Regions from separate parts of the Romboutsia sp. LXY-2 genome, predicted to be linked through region 2. Evidence: riboswitches for the same ligand, from Rfam matches in the RefSeq annotation. Region 2 holds a riboswitch; the other holds the start of a gene.
The links. Region 2 has a riboswitch for cyclic di-GMP ahead of ACI48P_RS03945 (SulP family inorganic anion transporter). Riboswitches for the same ligand answer to the same signal wherever they lie in the genome.
Positions count from the first base shown of each region.

Region 1 (8,171 bases), on a different contig from region 2:
TATAATAAGTCTATAATGCTCAATAGTTAGTTTATAAATAATAGATTAATTAGTTTTATAAAAAATAGATTAATTACTTTTATAAATATATAGAAAGGAATAAAAGTTTAATGGCTGTAGGTAAATACATAGATATATATAATGATTTAAAATATAAAATAATCTCTAATGAATATGAGCCCGGTCAAAAGCTCCCTTCTGAAAATGACTTAAAAGATATGTTTTCAGTAAGTAGAAATACTATTAGGAGAGCTATTGGAATGCTATCACTAGATGGATATGTGACTAGTGTACATGGCAAAGGGGTGTTTGTAATGGAAAAACAACCTCTTAAGTTTTTAGTAGGTGGATTACAAAGTTTCAAAGAGGTTTCATCTAATAATTCTTTGAATTATAGTACTGATATTCCTATATTTGAAGAGATGATTGTAGATGAGTCTTTTAGCAATAAATCGGGGTTTACTGTTGGTACTAAAGTGATATATATGGTAAGGGTGAGAAATATTGATACAGAGAACGTTATACTCGATATTAATTATTTAAATTCTAATATTGTAAAAGATATTACTAAGGCTGATGCTATGAACTCTATTTATGAGTATGTAGAAAACAAGTTAGGGCTTAAAATAAGCGGTGCTCAGAAGATAGTGTCTGTGGTTCCTTGTAGTGTTTTGGATAAGAAATATCTGGATTTGAAGAATAATAATTTGGTTGCTGTGATTAGTAATTTTGTGTATTTGGATAATGGGAGTTTGTTTGAGTATACTGAGTCTAGGCATAGACCTGATCGATTTAAGTTTACTACTTTCGCAAGAAGGGTGTATGAGTAAGGATTGTAAAAAAATAGTAGGCAAATATGCCTACTATTTAAATAGCTTCTTCTGCTAATCTCTTATTTTTTCTCTTACTATTTTTCTTCTCTATCTTATCCCGCTCTTTATTTTCTCTAAAAAGCTGAGCTTTTTTCATATTCTCCTTCAAATCACTTTCACTCTTACTCATTCTCTTTATAAAGAAATTTTCAACCTTATAACATACATTTCTATATATTGACATACTATTCACCTCTACTTACATAATACTTTTCTTAGCTACTAAAAATCTTCTTAATAACCAACCAGCTACTGCAACACCACTAAAAGTCATTGTTGCCTCTTTAGCTTCTTTATCTGCTACTTCTTCTCCTTTAGCATAATAATGATTATATAAGCCTTTTCCATAACCTAATCCTTCAGGTACTCTCTGTTCATTTCTATTATAACCATCACTATATCCAACCTCTTTTAAATGCTCTATATCCTTAATCCCTTTATCAAAACCTTCTTTGTACCAATTATTATATTTATTATTTTCATAAGCTGGAGATTTGTACTCGGTACTTTTAAATGCATCCTTATATCCTTGTTCCATGTAAGTTTCTGATAATATGACTTGTCCCTTATCATAAGCTTCTTGATATGCTCTTTTAAACGCTACATCTATATTTTCTAAATTTATACTTGGCTTATCCTCTTTACCATCCTTTAGACCAATAGCGCTATATTCTTTTATTTTATTATCTTTGTACTCTTTGATTCCCTTATTATACCCTTCATGATATGCTTTTTTTAATTCCTCATTACTATATATACTAGTATCTATAGTTGCTCCTGTAACCCCTATTTCAAAGCCTTTCGAATTTGCTTCATCTTTTTCTGATTCTAGCTTTTTTGTTCCTTCTGTATAACCTTCACTGTATTTTGATGAATATAAATCACTATAATTCCCTGAGTAAGAGTTGTTGCTTAACTGCCCTGCATAACCTGCGTTATAACCATCATTATATCCCTTTGTTCTAGCTGATTCTTTTTCTTTTTCTTCTGTATTTACTGTTGATAAGCCGCTTACTCCTCCACTACCATTAGTTGTACCACCTCCATATGGGCAACCATTTGTGTGTAAATGTGGACCATAGCCATGGTGATAATGGTAACTTCCAAGACCGGATACATTTTTATTATCTCTGTGGCCTCCATTAGAATCGGTTCTCCCTGAGTGTGCATCTACTACTGAGATGTTCATTATTAAACATAATGAAATTGCACCGATTACTTTTGCAAATTTGTTTCTTTTTATAATCATTTCTTTCTCCCTTTTTGCTGATAATTCTAATTGTTGATAATGTAAAAGTAATTTTCTTTGTCTATTCTACCACTTTTATTTGTCGATATTTGTAATATTATGTTTGAATTGTATTTTTTTGAATGTTAATTTTCTAACCATTAATAAGTAAAAAAAATAAACTCTATTTCTAGAGTTTATTTATATATTATCCAAATTTTAATGAAAGATCTTCTTTTCTCTTAAGCTTAGACTTTACATAAACACTAGCTGTTAATAACCCAACTACTAATAACACTGCTCCAGTTAATCTAAACTTACCTATTAATCCCTTTATTACAACTCCTATAACCGTACCTAAGTAAGGCACATTTACAGCTACATTTTCATACACTCCAGTTATAGAGCCCACAGTACCTATTATAATCATAAGAAGTCCTGAAGCTATCATAGCTGCTCCCATCCATGCAAACTTTCTTTTCTTTCTTCTCTTCCAAATAGGGAAGTATAATCCACAAAGAACAAATACAGCCACTATTAATGCTATTATCACTAATCCACTATCCAATATATTTGCATACTTAGACATCTTTATTATTCCTAGTGAATCAGCTAAAGTTTTGTTATCTATAATTGCTAATTTATCTTCAATATCATTTAATATCTCTTGTTTTACCACAGTTACATCTAATTTTTCAAAATCATTGTTATAATAATTTGCTCTTACAATATCTTTATATTCATCAGATTCTACATACTCATTTAAACTTTCTTCTACTCTAGATTCATAAACTGACATATTTATTGGAGGCACTTTTTTCATTTCGTTTTTTATGTATCCCACAGCAGAGAATATATCATTATTTACTACCTCTTCTACATCACTTTTACTAATAACATCATCAAAAATACCCTTAGGTAAGTTATTGTCAGCTACGTACTTATTAATTTCTATTTCTATATCCTCATAGATTTCACTGTATATCTTATTCTCTTCAAATGCTTTTGTATATGTTGTTGGATTTAACACTTCCAATTTGAATAATATAGCAGCAAAAGTCAGCACTAGTACTATTGTTAAAGTTATACTAATTATAATTGCTTTAATGTTTTTAATATTATCTTTCACACTATTCTCCTTAATATTTTTATAGGCTCTCCCTTTAGAAGTCTATAATCCTATAACATGTTTTTAAGCGTAAAAAAACTACCTTATATAAAGGTAGCTGCCATCAAAACAAACACTTATCAAATAAGTGTTACTTCAATAAGATTATCTCTTATCGGCAGCTGGCTAGCATAGTATATTACCTTAGCCCCTTTAGCTTTGCGTCCTTGGATTTCTCTAAGTTTGCCTATTTAATTTTATAACAAATTAATTATATATTAAAACTGTTTAAAAGTATATATGTTTTTGCAGCTTTTGTAGAAAAATGTAGAATAAAATTATATTTAATATTAAATACTAAAATAATTAACTACTTTTCTTAAAAAACTTTGAGAAAAAGGACTTCTTCTTTTTAATGTCTTCTTCTTCTACCACTATTTCTACTTCTTCGTTATTTATGACTCTACTTGGATTTTCTATAAATAATCTTTGTGCTTTTTTCTCTCCATACTCTTCACATACATAATCATATGCCTCTCTTATCATAGGTCTTCTTCTTTCAGGCCCATGTGCATCTGTACCTACAAAGTGTACTATACTATTTTTTAATAAAAGCTCAGTTATTCTATGAGCTTCACTACTACCTTTACCTAGCACACTAGAAGCATTTATTTGTATAAGTGCCCCTTCTTTTATTGCCTCAGTTAATAAGCTTGGATTTTGTTGAATATCATTATATCTTTCTACATGAGCAAGTATAGGCACATAACCTCTTATCTTAAACTCATAGACCACTTCGCTTAATTTCTTAGGAAAATTAGTAGGTGAAAACTCTACAAGGACATATCTACTGTTGTTTAAAGTATAAAACTCTTTTTTCTCAATACACTCTAAAAAACTATCATCAAAATATAATTCGTTACCTATTATAACTTCGACATCTATTCCATTTTCTTTAATGATTTTATTAAAATTTTCTACTTCTACTAATAGCTCCTCCCCTTTAGTATATTTAAATTGAGGATGATAATGCGAAGTATTTACTATCTTTTTTATTCCTTCGCTTTCTGCTATTTTTAACATTGAAAGTGCATCCTCTAAAGTCTTCGCTCCATCATCTACACCTGGCACTATATGACAATGTATATCTATCATGTCTTTACTCCCCCTGTCTAATAATAATGATTTTATTATAGCATAAATTTAATATTATAATACATTTTAAACCTAAAATACGACAAAATAAAACAGCCGACTCTATTCTATAAGAGTCAACTGTTAAAACATAGTCCCTATTTATATTTTTTACCTTTATTGTTGTGGAGTCGGCTCTGGTGTTGGTACTGGATCCGGCGTTGGTGTAGGGTCTGGTGTTGGTGTTGGATCCGGAGTAGGTGTAGGATCTGGTGTTGGATCCGGTGTTGGTGTAGGATCTGGTGTTGGATCCGGTGTTGGTGTTGGTGTCGGCTCTGGATCCGGTGTCGGAGTTGGATTTGGTGTAGGGTTTGGTGATGGATTTGGCGTCGGTGTAGGGTTTGGCGTTGGTCTTTGATTCGGTCTCTCATTTTGCTCTGGCCTTACCACTTCATTGCTCTCATCGTCATCATTTACTGATTCTGTATCTACTTCTACTTCTTCCTCCGGTGTCGCTTCTTCCTCAGTTACCTCTACTTCTTCTTTTTCTTCTTCTACTTTAGGTTCTTCCTCTAATACATGAGCTGGAGGACTCTTGTAGTTATCCGCTGATGCTAAGCTACCCTGGCTTGTACAAAATCCTGCTGTAGCTAAAGCCGTTACTAGTACCCCTCCTACTATTATCTTTTGTTCTTGTTTTTTCATATCTTACCCCTCAACTACTATATATTTATAATCATTTCCTTAGTATTATTTTATCATAAAATGAAAATATATACATTTATTAGATGTATATATTTTCCTACAAAAAATTATTTATCTTCTATTATTAATCCCCTATGTCTTAATAAGGCACAAATGATATATTAATAACTAATATTTTGACAATGCTTTATACACCAAGTTCCCATCAATAAACGTATACAACACCTTAGCATCTGTATCTAATCCAAGCCTACCTTTATAGATGTAAATAAAAAACGACTCATAAGGGGTCCTTTAATTAGTTTAGATTAATTTGTACTTTACAGTCTCACGTATACCCTTATCAAAATCATAAACTTGATTCCATCCAAGTTTTTCTTTAATCTTATTAGCATCTATTGCATATCTCATATCATGACCAGGTCTATCTTTGACAAAACTAATTAAATCTTCAGACTTTCCAAGCACATTTAGCAAGATCTTTACTATCTCTAAATTAGTCTTTTCATTATTTCCACCAACATTATAAACCTCTCCTGCCTTACCTTTATGAATTATTAAGTCAACAGCGCTACAATGATCATAAACATGTAACCAATCTCGAACATTTCTTCCATCACCATATATAGGTAACTTTTCATCGTTAATAATCTTCTTAATCATAAGAGGTATTAACTTTTCATTATGTTGATTAGGTCCATAATTATTAGAGCATCTAGATATAGTAACATCCATACCATAAGTTCTAAAATATGATAAAACCAATAGATCAGCACTAGCTTTTGATGCTGAATAGGGTGAGCTAGGGTTAATAATACTATCCTCTGTAAATAATAAATCTGGTCTATCTAGTGGTAAATCTCCATACACTTCATCTGTTGATATTTGATGAAATCTCTTAACTCCATACTCTCTACTCGCATCTAATAATACCTGTGTTCCAATAACATTTGTCATAATAAATATACCAGGATCTTTTATAGAATTATCAACATGTGACTCTGCTGCACAATTTATTACTATATCAAATCTCTCTTCCTCAAATAAGTTAAATACAAAACTTTTATCAGAAATATCTCCTTTTATAAACTTATAATTTACCTTATCTTCAATATCTAATAAATTATCTAGATTTCCTGCATAAGTCAATAAATCTAAATTTACTATGCTATATTCAGGGTATTTATTAACCATATACTTAATCAAGTTAGAACCTATAAAGCCAGCTCCTCCTGTAATTAATATTTTTTTATTCATATTCTAGCTCCTTCATCTAATATTTATATTGATACTTTAATAAATGATAAAAAAAGTTCGTAGATATTTTTCTACGAACTTAGCAAAACACATGTTAAGTGACTTATTTTAAAAATTATATTATTATTTATTATCTTCACCATATATAAACTTGTGCCAAGCTTCTAAGTTAGGTTCCTTATCCCACTCTAGTACCCAGCCTTTTTCCTTGCTTATTATATGTCCATTTCTGTGTTCTTCCATAGGGAATTGGAACTGTTCTATCTCTTTGTCATTTATCTTTAATACAGTATATCCTAAGTTCATCATTTCCATAGGGCTTATATTAGTCTTAGTATTAGCTAATAAAATATCAGCACATCTTTTATATTCATTAGGACCTTTTGTTAAAAATTCTTCATATACACTTTCGGCTACTTCTCTATGTCTATTGTCTCTTGCATAAGCACTATCAGTGTATCTTATTCTACTAAAAGCAAGAGCTTGATATCCATTTAATCTCTGAGTGCCAGCTTCTGTTATATATTCTTTTTCCATTTTATCTTTTCTACTGTAGTAGTAATCAAAACATCCATCAATATATTTGTTTACTTCATTTATATCTTTTTCTTCAACAGTTACTTCTACTCCACCAAGCTCATCTATTATATCCATAAATGACACAAAGTTAACTGCTATATACTTGTCTATATCCAGATCAAAGTTTACTTTAAATACTTCTTTAAGTAAATCTATCCCCTCATATCCATATGCATGTGTAAGTTTCTCAGTTGAATATCCAGGTATATCTACATATGTATCTCTTGCTATAGAAGATATCTTTATATCTTTCTTAACACTATCTATAGTTACAAGCATTACAGAGTCTGATCTATTCCCTTTTTCTACCTTTTCTCCATCTGTACCTACAAGTAATATGTTAGTTACACCATCAACTATTTTAGCTTCTTCTTTCTCTTTTTTCTCTAATTTAATAGCTTCTTCTTTTACATATATTGAGTTTAACTTGTAGTATACATACCCAAATCCAGTAAGACCTATGACAAATATTGTGCAGATTAGGGCTATAGCTATCTTTTTAAATGACTTCATCTTTTCTCCCTCTTTACATTAGTTTGTTCTGATATAACTTAAAAATATTTTTTAGTATTATATCAAAAATTATCGAAATATAAATTTCCTTAAAATATATTATAGCTAAAGATATGATCTTTAGCTATAATATATTTCTTATTCTGAATCTATTGCAACTTCTTTTATTGCACTATCTTCATTATTTGCTGTTTTATTTGGTTCAAACTTACTGTTTAGGAATGCTACTAAATCATCTCTAAGTTCTGGTCTCTTAAGTGCAAAATCTATTGTAGCTTCTAAGAAGCCTAATTTGTCACCTACATCATATCTTCTTCCTTCAAAGTCGTATGCATAGATTGCTTCTTGATCTGCTAAAGTTTGAAGAGCATCTGTTAATTGTATCTCTCCACCTTTACCAGGCTCTTGATTTTCTAGTATATCAAAGATAGCTGGAGTTATTATATATCTACCTAGTATAGCTATATTTGATGGTGCTTCTTCTACGTTTGGCTTTTCGACCATGTCTTTTACTTTGTATACTCTATCTTCTATGTGTTTTACATCTAGTATACCGTACTTACATGTATCTTCTGTTTTAACTTGTTGAACACCAAGTACAGATGTTTTATATTCGTCGTAGCAGTTTATAAGTTGCTTTAGGCATGGAGTATCTGCATCTACTATATCATCTCCAAGAAGTACTACAAAAGGCTCGTTTCCGATGAAGCTCTTTGCACAGTGGATAGCATGTCCTAATCCTTTTGGTTCTTTTTGTCTTATATAGTGGATGTTT
Region 1 is NZ_JBKFGI010000011.1:218,338-226,508, forward strand. Features, by position in the region: gene treR (trehalose operon repressor) at 111-830, shown strand; gene ACI48P_RS17060 (hypothetical protein) at 868-1,056, opposite strand; gene ACI48P_RS17065 (YHYH domain-containing protein) at 1,072-2,121, opposite strand; gene ACI48P_RS17070 (hypothetical protein) at 2,309-3,229, opposite strand; cyclic di-GMP riboswitch class I at 3,383-3,466, opposite strand; gene ACI48P_RS17075 (tyrosine-protein phosphatase) at 3,575-4,363, opposite strand; gene ACI48P_RS17080 (hypothetical protein) at 4,520-5,047, opposite strand; gene rfbB (dTDP-glucose 4,6-dehydratase) at 5,351-6,304, opposite strand; gene ACI48P_RS17090 (LCP family protein) at 6,428-7,396, opposite strand; gene ACI48P_RS17095 (UTP--glucose-1-phosphate uridylyltransferase) at 7,535-8,171, opposite strand, start outside.
Region 1: linked by a shared signal. The riboswitch ahead of ACI48P_RS17070 (hypothetical protein) and the one ahead of ACI48P_RS03945 (SulP family inorganic anion transporter) in region 2 are both predicted to bind cyclic di-GMP.

Region 2 (8,171 bases):
TGTATCATTTTTATATAAGCGTAAATATATGGATCGTAGTATGGCAATATCCTTTATGATTTTCGTAGTTGGATCTTATATAATTATGGATGCTTGCTTTGATTTAATGCCATTGATTATAAGAAATCCAGAATATCTTAATCTTTTAGATATTCTTGTGGCATATGTTTTACCAATATCAGTTATTATGGTGTTTAGCTCGTACACTAGAGAATTAGTACAAAAAATTTATAGAATATGCACAATGGTATTTTCGCTATTTTTAATTTTTACTTTTACAATACAAATTACTGGTATGTATGATATGGCAAGTTTTTTACCAATATTTATTTTTATAAATATAATAGTATCTATGATAATTTTTATATGTTCATGTTATGAAGTTGTAGTAGTAAAAAATAGAGAATACACAGAACTTTTTATAGGTCTATATCCACTACTAATTGGTTCTTTTTTAGAAATAACATCTTATTGGCCTTACCTTGGTTTGGTAAGCTATGTTATAAAAGGTAGTATTATTTTAACTTGTGTAGTCTTATTTAGACAGTTTATTAAAAGTGTTCAAAATACAGTAAATGAAGAAAAAAGGCTACAACATATGGAAACTGAACTTGTACAAGCAAAGATTAGTATTATGTTTAGTCAGATTCAGCCTCACTTTTTATATAACACCTTAAACACTATTTGTTATCTTTGTGAAACAAGTCCAAAGGTAGCATCTTCTATTACTGAAAAGTTTGCTAAATATTTAAGAGGAAATCTTGATTCTATAACTAGAAAGAACACCATAACCTTTGTTCAAGAGTTAGAACATTTAAAGTGTTATCTTGCCATAGAAGAAATAAGATTTCCAGATATAAAAGTGGTTTATGATATAAATACAACAGAGTTTTTCTTACCAGCTTTAACAGTACAGCCTTTAGTAGAAAATGCAATAAAGCATGGATTAATGGATTCTGAAGAAGGTGGAGAAGTATTAATTAAAACCTATGAAGATGAATATAATTGGTATGTAAAAATTACTGACAATGGAATTGGATTTGATACTGCAAAAGAAAAAGAAGATGACAGAAGTCATATAGGAATAAAAAACACTAAGGAAAGATTAAAATCTATGTGTAGTGGTGAATTAATAATAGAAAGTAAAATAGGAGAAGGTACAGTTGCTAAAGTAATAATACCAAAAAAGGTGGGAGATATATGAGAATATTATTAGTAGATGATGAACAAATAGCTCTTCAACGTACTGAATTTATGATAAAGGATTTATATGAAAATGTAGAAATAATAAAATTTAGATTTCCAGGTAAAGCTTTAGAATATTTATCTAATGATGAAGGTAAAATTGATATTGCTATTTTAGATATAAATATGAAAAAAATGAGTGGATTAGTTTTGGCAAAAAATATTAAGGAAATAGATAAGGATATACCTATAATATTTTTAACTGGTTATAGTGAATATGCTCTTGATGCTTTTAAGGTACATGCCTCAGGTTATATTATGAAGCCAGCATCCAGGGAAGAATTAAAATTAGAAATAGATCATATTAAAGATATAAAATCTCCAAGCCAAAATAAAAAAAGAGTAAGAGTTCAAACCTTTGGAAACTTTGAAGTATTTGTAGACAATAAGCCTTTAAAGTTTTCAAGAAATAGAACCAAAGAACTTTTTGCTTATTTAGTTAATAAGCGTGGAGCAAATGTAACTCTTAGAGAGATTATGGCAGTATTATGGGAAGACAGTCCAGAGACTACATCTATACAAAGTAATTTAAGAAATCTAGTGTCAGACCTTATAAGTTCATTTAAATCTGCTGGCATAGATGATATTATAATAAAAAGTAGAGGCGAATTAGCTCTAAATATAGAAATTATAGACTGTGATTATTATAAGTTTATAAATGGAGATATTCAAGCGATAAATTCCTACTGTGGAGAGTATATGACACAATATAGCTGGTCAGAATTTACTGTAGAATATTTAAATAAACAAATATATAGATTTTAAATTGGTTTAGATATTACTTATTCCAATGATTTGATATAAAAAGAAGTACATAAATTAATACGAAAATAAAAAAACTTAAATTTTTTATAATTTAAGTTATTTGTTGCACTTCTGTTGCAGTTATATTGCTAAAATCTAAGTATCTTCCATAAACCTAATGTAATACATAAACCTAAATTAACAGATATACCCAATGTAATACATGAACCTAAATGTAATAAGAGTCAGTATCGATGAAGTATGCTTCGTATTTGGGCACTAGAAGCATATGGAGATAGTAGTGCAAGCGACTATATTATATAGAGCAATTTGCTATATATAATATAGTCTTTTTTTCTGTAATCATATAAATTTAAATTTAGACTTTCATATCCAAAAAGATTAATAATATATTAGATAAGTTAAAGTAGAAGCGTTGTAAAAAAGCAAATAAAAGTAAAAGCCTTTATAATAACGGTATTAATAATGGTTAACTAAAAATTTAATAAAGAAAGAAGGAATTTTATGAGGCAAAGGAAAGAAGAATGGTTAGGAAATGCTAAAGGAGATTTATTAGCAGGTATTGTAGTGTGTATGGCGCTTATACCAGAGGCAATAGGATTTTCCATAGTAGCAGGAGTTGACCCTATGGTTGGAGTATATGCATCATTTTGTATATCTTTAATTACATCAATATTTGGTGGTAGACCAGGTCTTATTTCTGCAGCTGCAGGAGCTACAGCATTAGTGCTTGCTAGTTTAGTAAGAGATTATGGAATAGAGTATTTGCTTGCAGCAACAATACTTACGGGAATTATACAAGTAATACTTGGATATTTAAAAATAGGCAACCTAATGAAATTTATACCAAAGCCAGTTATGATCGGTTTCGTAAATGCTCTTGGTATATTAATGTTCCAATCTCAGATTGATCATTTTAAAGGGGCACCGATATTATTATTATTAGGAGCAATAGGAATAGTAATTATTTACTTATTACCTAAGTTAACAAAAGCAATACCATCTCCAATAATAGCAATAATAACTATTACAATAATAGTAAGCATATTTAATATAGATGTTAAGACTTTAGGAGACATGGGCGAAATAACTAGTGAATTACCAAAATTTTTAATACCAAATGTTCCATTTAATATGGAAACATTAATGATAATATTGCCATATGCATTATCAGTTTCATTAGTTGGAATCGTTGAGTCACTACTTACATCTCAATTAGTTGATGACTTAACAAATACTCCAAGTGACAAAAATAAAGAGTGTATAGGTCAAGGTCTTGCAAATGTAGTAGCAGGTTTCTTTGGCGGTATAGCAGGATGTGGAATGATAGGACAAACTATTATAAATAATAGCTATGGTGGTAGAGGTAGATTATCTACTCTTACAGCAGGAACGGCTATGTTATTTTCTATAATATTATTAAATAAGTTTGTAGTTCAAATTCCAGTAGTATCTTTAGCTGCAGTTATGGTAGTTGTATCTATAACTACATTTAACTGGGCTTCAATAAAAAGAATTTCAAAAGTTCCAAAATCAGATACAGTAGTAATGCTAGCTACAGTTTTAGTAGTTATATTAACTCACAACTTAGCTTATGGAGTTATTGTTGGAATAATAACAAGTGCAATAGCTTTTGCATCTAAAATATCTGAGATAAGTGTTGATAGACATGAAGTACATGGATATGTTAAATATGAAGTCCAAGGTCAATTATTTTTCGCTTCAACTACTAAATTTATAAATAGCTTTGATTATAATGAAAAACTATATTCAATAGATATTGATTTTACAAAGGTCAAAGTTTGGGATGAATCTGCTGTTGATTCTATAGATAAAGTAGTTATTAAATACCATCAAAATGGTGTTAGCACCAATTTAATAGGATTAAGTGATTCATGTTTGGCATTAATAGATAATATGGCATATCATAACAAGCCAGGTGGATTAGAAATGGCTTCAGGTCATTAAAATATATAAAACTCTAAAGTATAGATATACTTTAGAGTTTTTTTATAATCCCCACCGCTTTAAACTTGAGCAACGGAATGTGAAGTAGTTCGCAGACGTAGCCGCTCAAGCGAAGCGAATTTTTTTATTTAGCTATTGACTAATATACAGGTACATAATGTATAATATATAATGAGTTTGATAATTAATATCAATTAATAAAGAAATGTTTTAAGAATAACTTAAATGGGAAATATTATAAAAGGCACAAATAAAATGTGAAAGGATAAAATTATGAAAAAACTATGGTTAGCAATGATAAGTCTAGTAATAGGTCTTAATATAGTAGGATGTTCAAAAAAAGTAGAAACAAAAAATTCAGAAGATAAAACAGTAGTATACACAACAGTATTTCCAGTGTATGACTTTGCAAGAAATATAGGAAAAGATAAAGTTGACTTAAATTACATAGTACCACCAGGTACAGAACCACATGATTATGAAATAACACCAAAAACACTAAAAGACATACAAAATGCAGATTTACTAATAAAAAATGGATTAGGTATGGACACTTTTGCTGACAAAATAGAAAGTGAGTCAGATTTATTAATAGTAGAAGCAACTAATGGAATTACTCCTTTAAAATATGAAGAAGAAGATCACGATCATGAAGAAGATCATGACAGTGAAGCTAAATCTCATGACGATGATATTGATGAACATGATGAACATAGTCATGGAGAATATGACCCTCATGTTTGGTTAGACATTGATTTAGCAATGAAGCAATGTGAAAATATAAAAAATGCACTTGTAAAAGTTGATGGAAAAAACAAAGATTACTATGAAAATAACTACAATGAATATATAAAAAAATTAGAAGAATTAAAAGTAAATTATGATGAAGGTCTAAAAGATTTAAAACAAAATCAATTAATAGTAGCACATGATGCTTATGGATACTTATGTGAAAAATACAACCTAAATCAACTATCAATAACAGGGATTAGCCCAAATCAAGAACCCTCTCTAAGTAAGATAACAGAAATCTCAAATTATGCAAAAGAGCATAAAATAGGATTTGTATTATTTGATGGTTTAGTTAATCCAAAGGTAGCCAAAACTATTGCAAGTGAAGCAAAAATAGAGACAGCAGTATTATATTCTATAGATGGAGTAAATAAAACTGATTTTGATAATAATGAAGATTATATATCATTAATGAACAAAAACTTAGAAACATTAAAATTAGTATTAAAGTAGGGGTTAAAGATGAGTGAAGCCATAAAGTTTGAAGATGTAAGTTTTGGATATGAACAAAATACAGTATTTGAAAATATAAACTTAAACATAAAAGATGGAGATTATATAGGCATAATAGGACCAAATGGAGCAGGGAAAAGTACCTTATTAAAGCTAATGATAAATCAGATAAAAGCTATAAAAGGAAGTATATATATAGAAGGAAAAAATATAAATGACTTTAATGATTGGCAACATATAGGATATGTAAATCAAAAGTCTAACTCTTTTTCCTCTTCCTTTCCTGCAACAGTAAAAGAAGTAGTTGCAATGAATTTATGTTCAAGAGTAGGTCTTTTTAAAAGAATTAAGAAAAAAGATTTAGAAGAAGTAGATGAAGTATTAAAATTAGTAGGCATTTATGATTACAAGGATAAGTTAATAGGAAGCTTATCTGGGGGGCAACAACAAAAAGTATTTATAGCTAGAGAATTATTAAAAAAGCCGAGCATATTATTTTTAGACGAGCCTACTGTAGGTATTGATGTAAATGGTCAAAAAGAATTTTACAAGATACTAAAAGAATTAAATGAAAGCTTAAACCTTACTATAGTAATAGTCTCTCATGACTTATTTATAGTAAAAGAAGAAGTGAAAAAAATAGCTTTAATAAAAGATAAAAGTGTAAAAGTAATAGAAAATGAAAATAATGAAATAAGTAAAAATATGATATTAGAGCTTTTAAGCTAGTGTAATGGAGGGATAGATTTGGAGATTTTTCAGTATGATTTTATGACAAGAGCACTTATTGCATCAAGTGTAGTAGGTCTAATTTGCCCTCTTATGGGAATATTTATAGTTCTTAAAAGGCTTTCACTTATAGGAGATAGCTTATCCCATATAGCTTTATCAGGAATAGCAGGAGCAACTTTATTAAATATAAATCCAATACTAGGCTCATTAGTAGCATCAAGTATTGCAGCTTTAGTAATTGATAGGCTAAGGGTAACCCTAAAGGAATATGCAGACTTATCAATTGCAATAATAATGGCTTTAGGTGTTGCTATTTCAGGTATATTAATAAGTGCATCAAATGTGAATTTTGACTTATTTTCATTTATGTATGGAAGTATAGCCACGGTAAATAAAGAAGACATAGCAATAATAATTATTACAGCTATAGCAATTATTGGTTTTATATCTATATTTTTTAAAGAGCTTGTTTATATAACTTTTGATGAAGAAAATGCTAAGTTCTCTAAAATACCAGTTAAATTAATAAACGGTATATTTATGATTTTAGCAGCAGCTAGTATCACTATTACTTTAAGAGTAGTAGGTGTGTTATTAGTATCATCATTAATAGCAATACCTGTTGCAACAAGTTTAAAAATAGCAAAAAGCTTTAAGCAATCAGTAGTCTACGCTATAATTTTTGGAGAAATAGCTACTATTGGTGGAGTTATTGCATCTTTCTACTTAGACTTTGCTCCAGGAGGAACAATAGTTATTATAAGTATTTTAGAGCTTTTAATAGTAAGTATAGTAAAAAAAGTTTCTGAAAAGAATAGGATAAAAATGAGATTAAACTATTAAACATAAAAAACTTGCCTTTAAATATGAAGGTGAGTTTTTTTAGTTGAGAAAATAGATTTAAATTAATATGTGTGAAGTATACTTATAGCAGATGATAATTCAAGTTATGCTATACTTACTTATGGGGATTATGTATTACATAAAAGAGGGAGGATTAGTGGAGAAAAAAATTATAATAATTATAGGTGTATTATTAGTAGGGGTAGGGTATAGCTACTATTCAAAAACATCTCAAGAAAAAGAAATTCCAAGAATAGAAATAAGCGTAGAAGGAACTAATAAAATAATAGAACCTAATTATTATCCTGAAGGTTTTGACTTTAATTATGAGGAACTACCAGTTATTCAAACATCAGAACTTGAGAACCTTCTAAACGTTAAATTAATAGAAAGTAACTTAGATAAGCTAACTATTGGAGAAGATTACTATAACGTACTTGAAGATAATAGAGGAGTAATTGAAAGAGAAACCTATAATTTAGACAAAACAAATTCTAATGATTTTAAATTCCAAGTTAAAAGAAGAGGAAATTTTGATGAAAATGCAGTATATTATATTCTCTTAAATGAATCTGACTCAGATGTATTTGTTTTTCAAGTTGATTTCGTACTAGATGAAAATTTAGATGAAAATTTAGATGAAGATTTAGATGAAGATTTAGACAAAAATTAAATAAAAAAATAACGATTAATAATTAGGATTTCATAAAACACAAAGCAATAAAATTATGGTTTTGTGTTTTTACAAAGTTTAATATTTGTAAAAAGAGGTGTTATTTTGAAAAAGTTTTTTTTATACTCAATTTCAATATTGAGTGCAATATTTATGATAGCTGGTATTTTATTAAAAAGAGGAGATATTATATCTTTAGGATTATATTTACATTTTGCTGAAGGAGCATACATATCTTTAGATGAATACAAAAGCTCAAAGAAAGTGGTAGTTAAAACTATTTATTACCCATCTATATTTTTAATACTGACAACCATTATTATATATCAAGCTATTATAGGTCAAAGGTAACACTAAGGATTAGGGAGGAAGAAATATGATATTAGTTTTATCATGTTGTTTGTGGGTAATAACATTCGATTTTTTATTTTATAAAATAAACTATAGTATCTACGGTATATTTGAGCCAATACAAAGAAAAATAGAACATTTGAATGAAGAAAATAGACGCAAATATAAAAGAAATATTAATATATTAGGTCTAGCAATAATGCTAGGAATTACTAGATTTACTTTAAGTGAGGGAGTAGAAGGCTTGATTTTGGGACTATTATTTTCAATCAAGAATATGTGCTTTAGAGATACTTTCATAGAAATTTATAAAAATGAGGTCGCAAAAAAACAGTAATTATATAAGTGG
Region 2 is NZ_JBKFGI010000001.1:807,782-815,952, reverse strand. Features, by position in the region: gene ACI48P_RS03955 (sensor histidine kinase) at 1-1,204, shown strand, start outside; gene ACI48P_RS03950 (response regulator) at 1,201-2,010, shown strand; cyclic di-GMP riboswitch class II at 2,228-2,311, shown strand; gene ACI48P_RS03945 (SulP family inorganic anion transporter) at 2,515-3,978, shown strand; gene ACI48P_RS03940 (metal ABC transporter solute-binding protein, Zn/Mn family) at 4,252-5,223, shown strand; gene ACI48P_RS03935 (metal ABC transporter ATP-binding protein) at 5,233-5,952, shown strand; gene ACI48P_RS03930 (metal ABC transporter permease) at 5,971-6,798, shown strand; gene ACI48P_RS03925 (hypothetical protein) at 6,956-7,471, shown strand; gene ACI48P_RS03920 (hypothetical protein) at 7,577-7,822, shown strand; gene ACI48P_RS03915 (hypothetical protein) at 7,848-8,159, shown strand.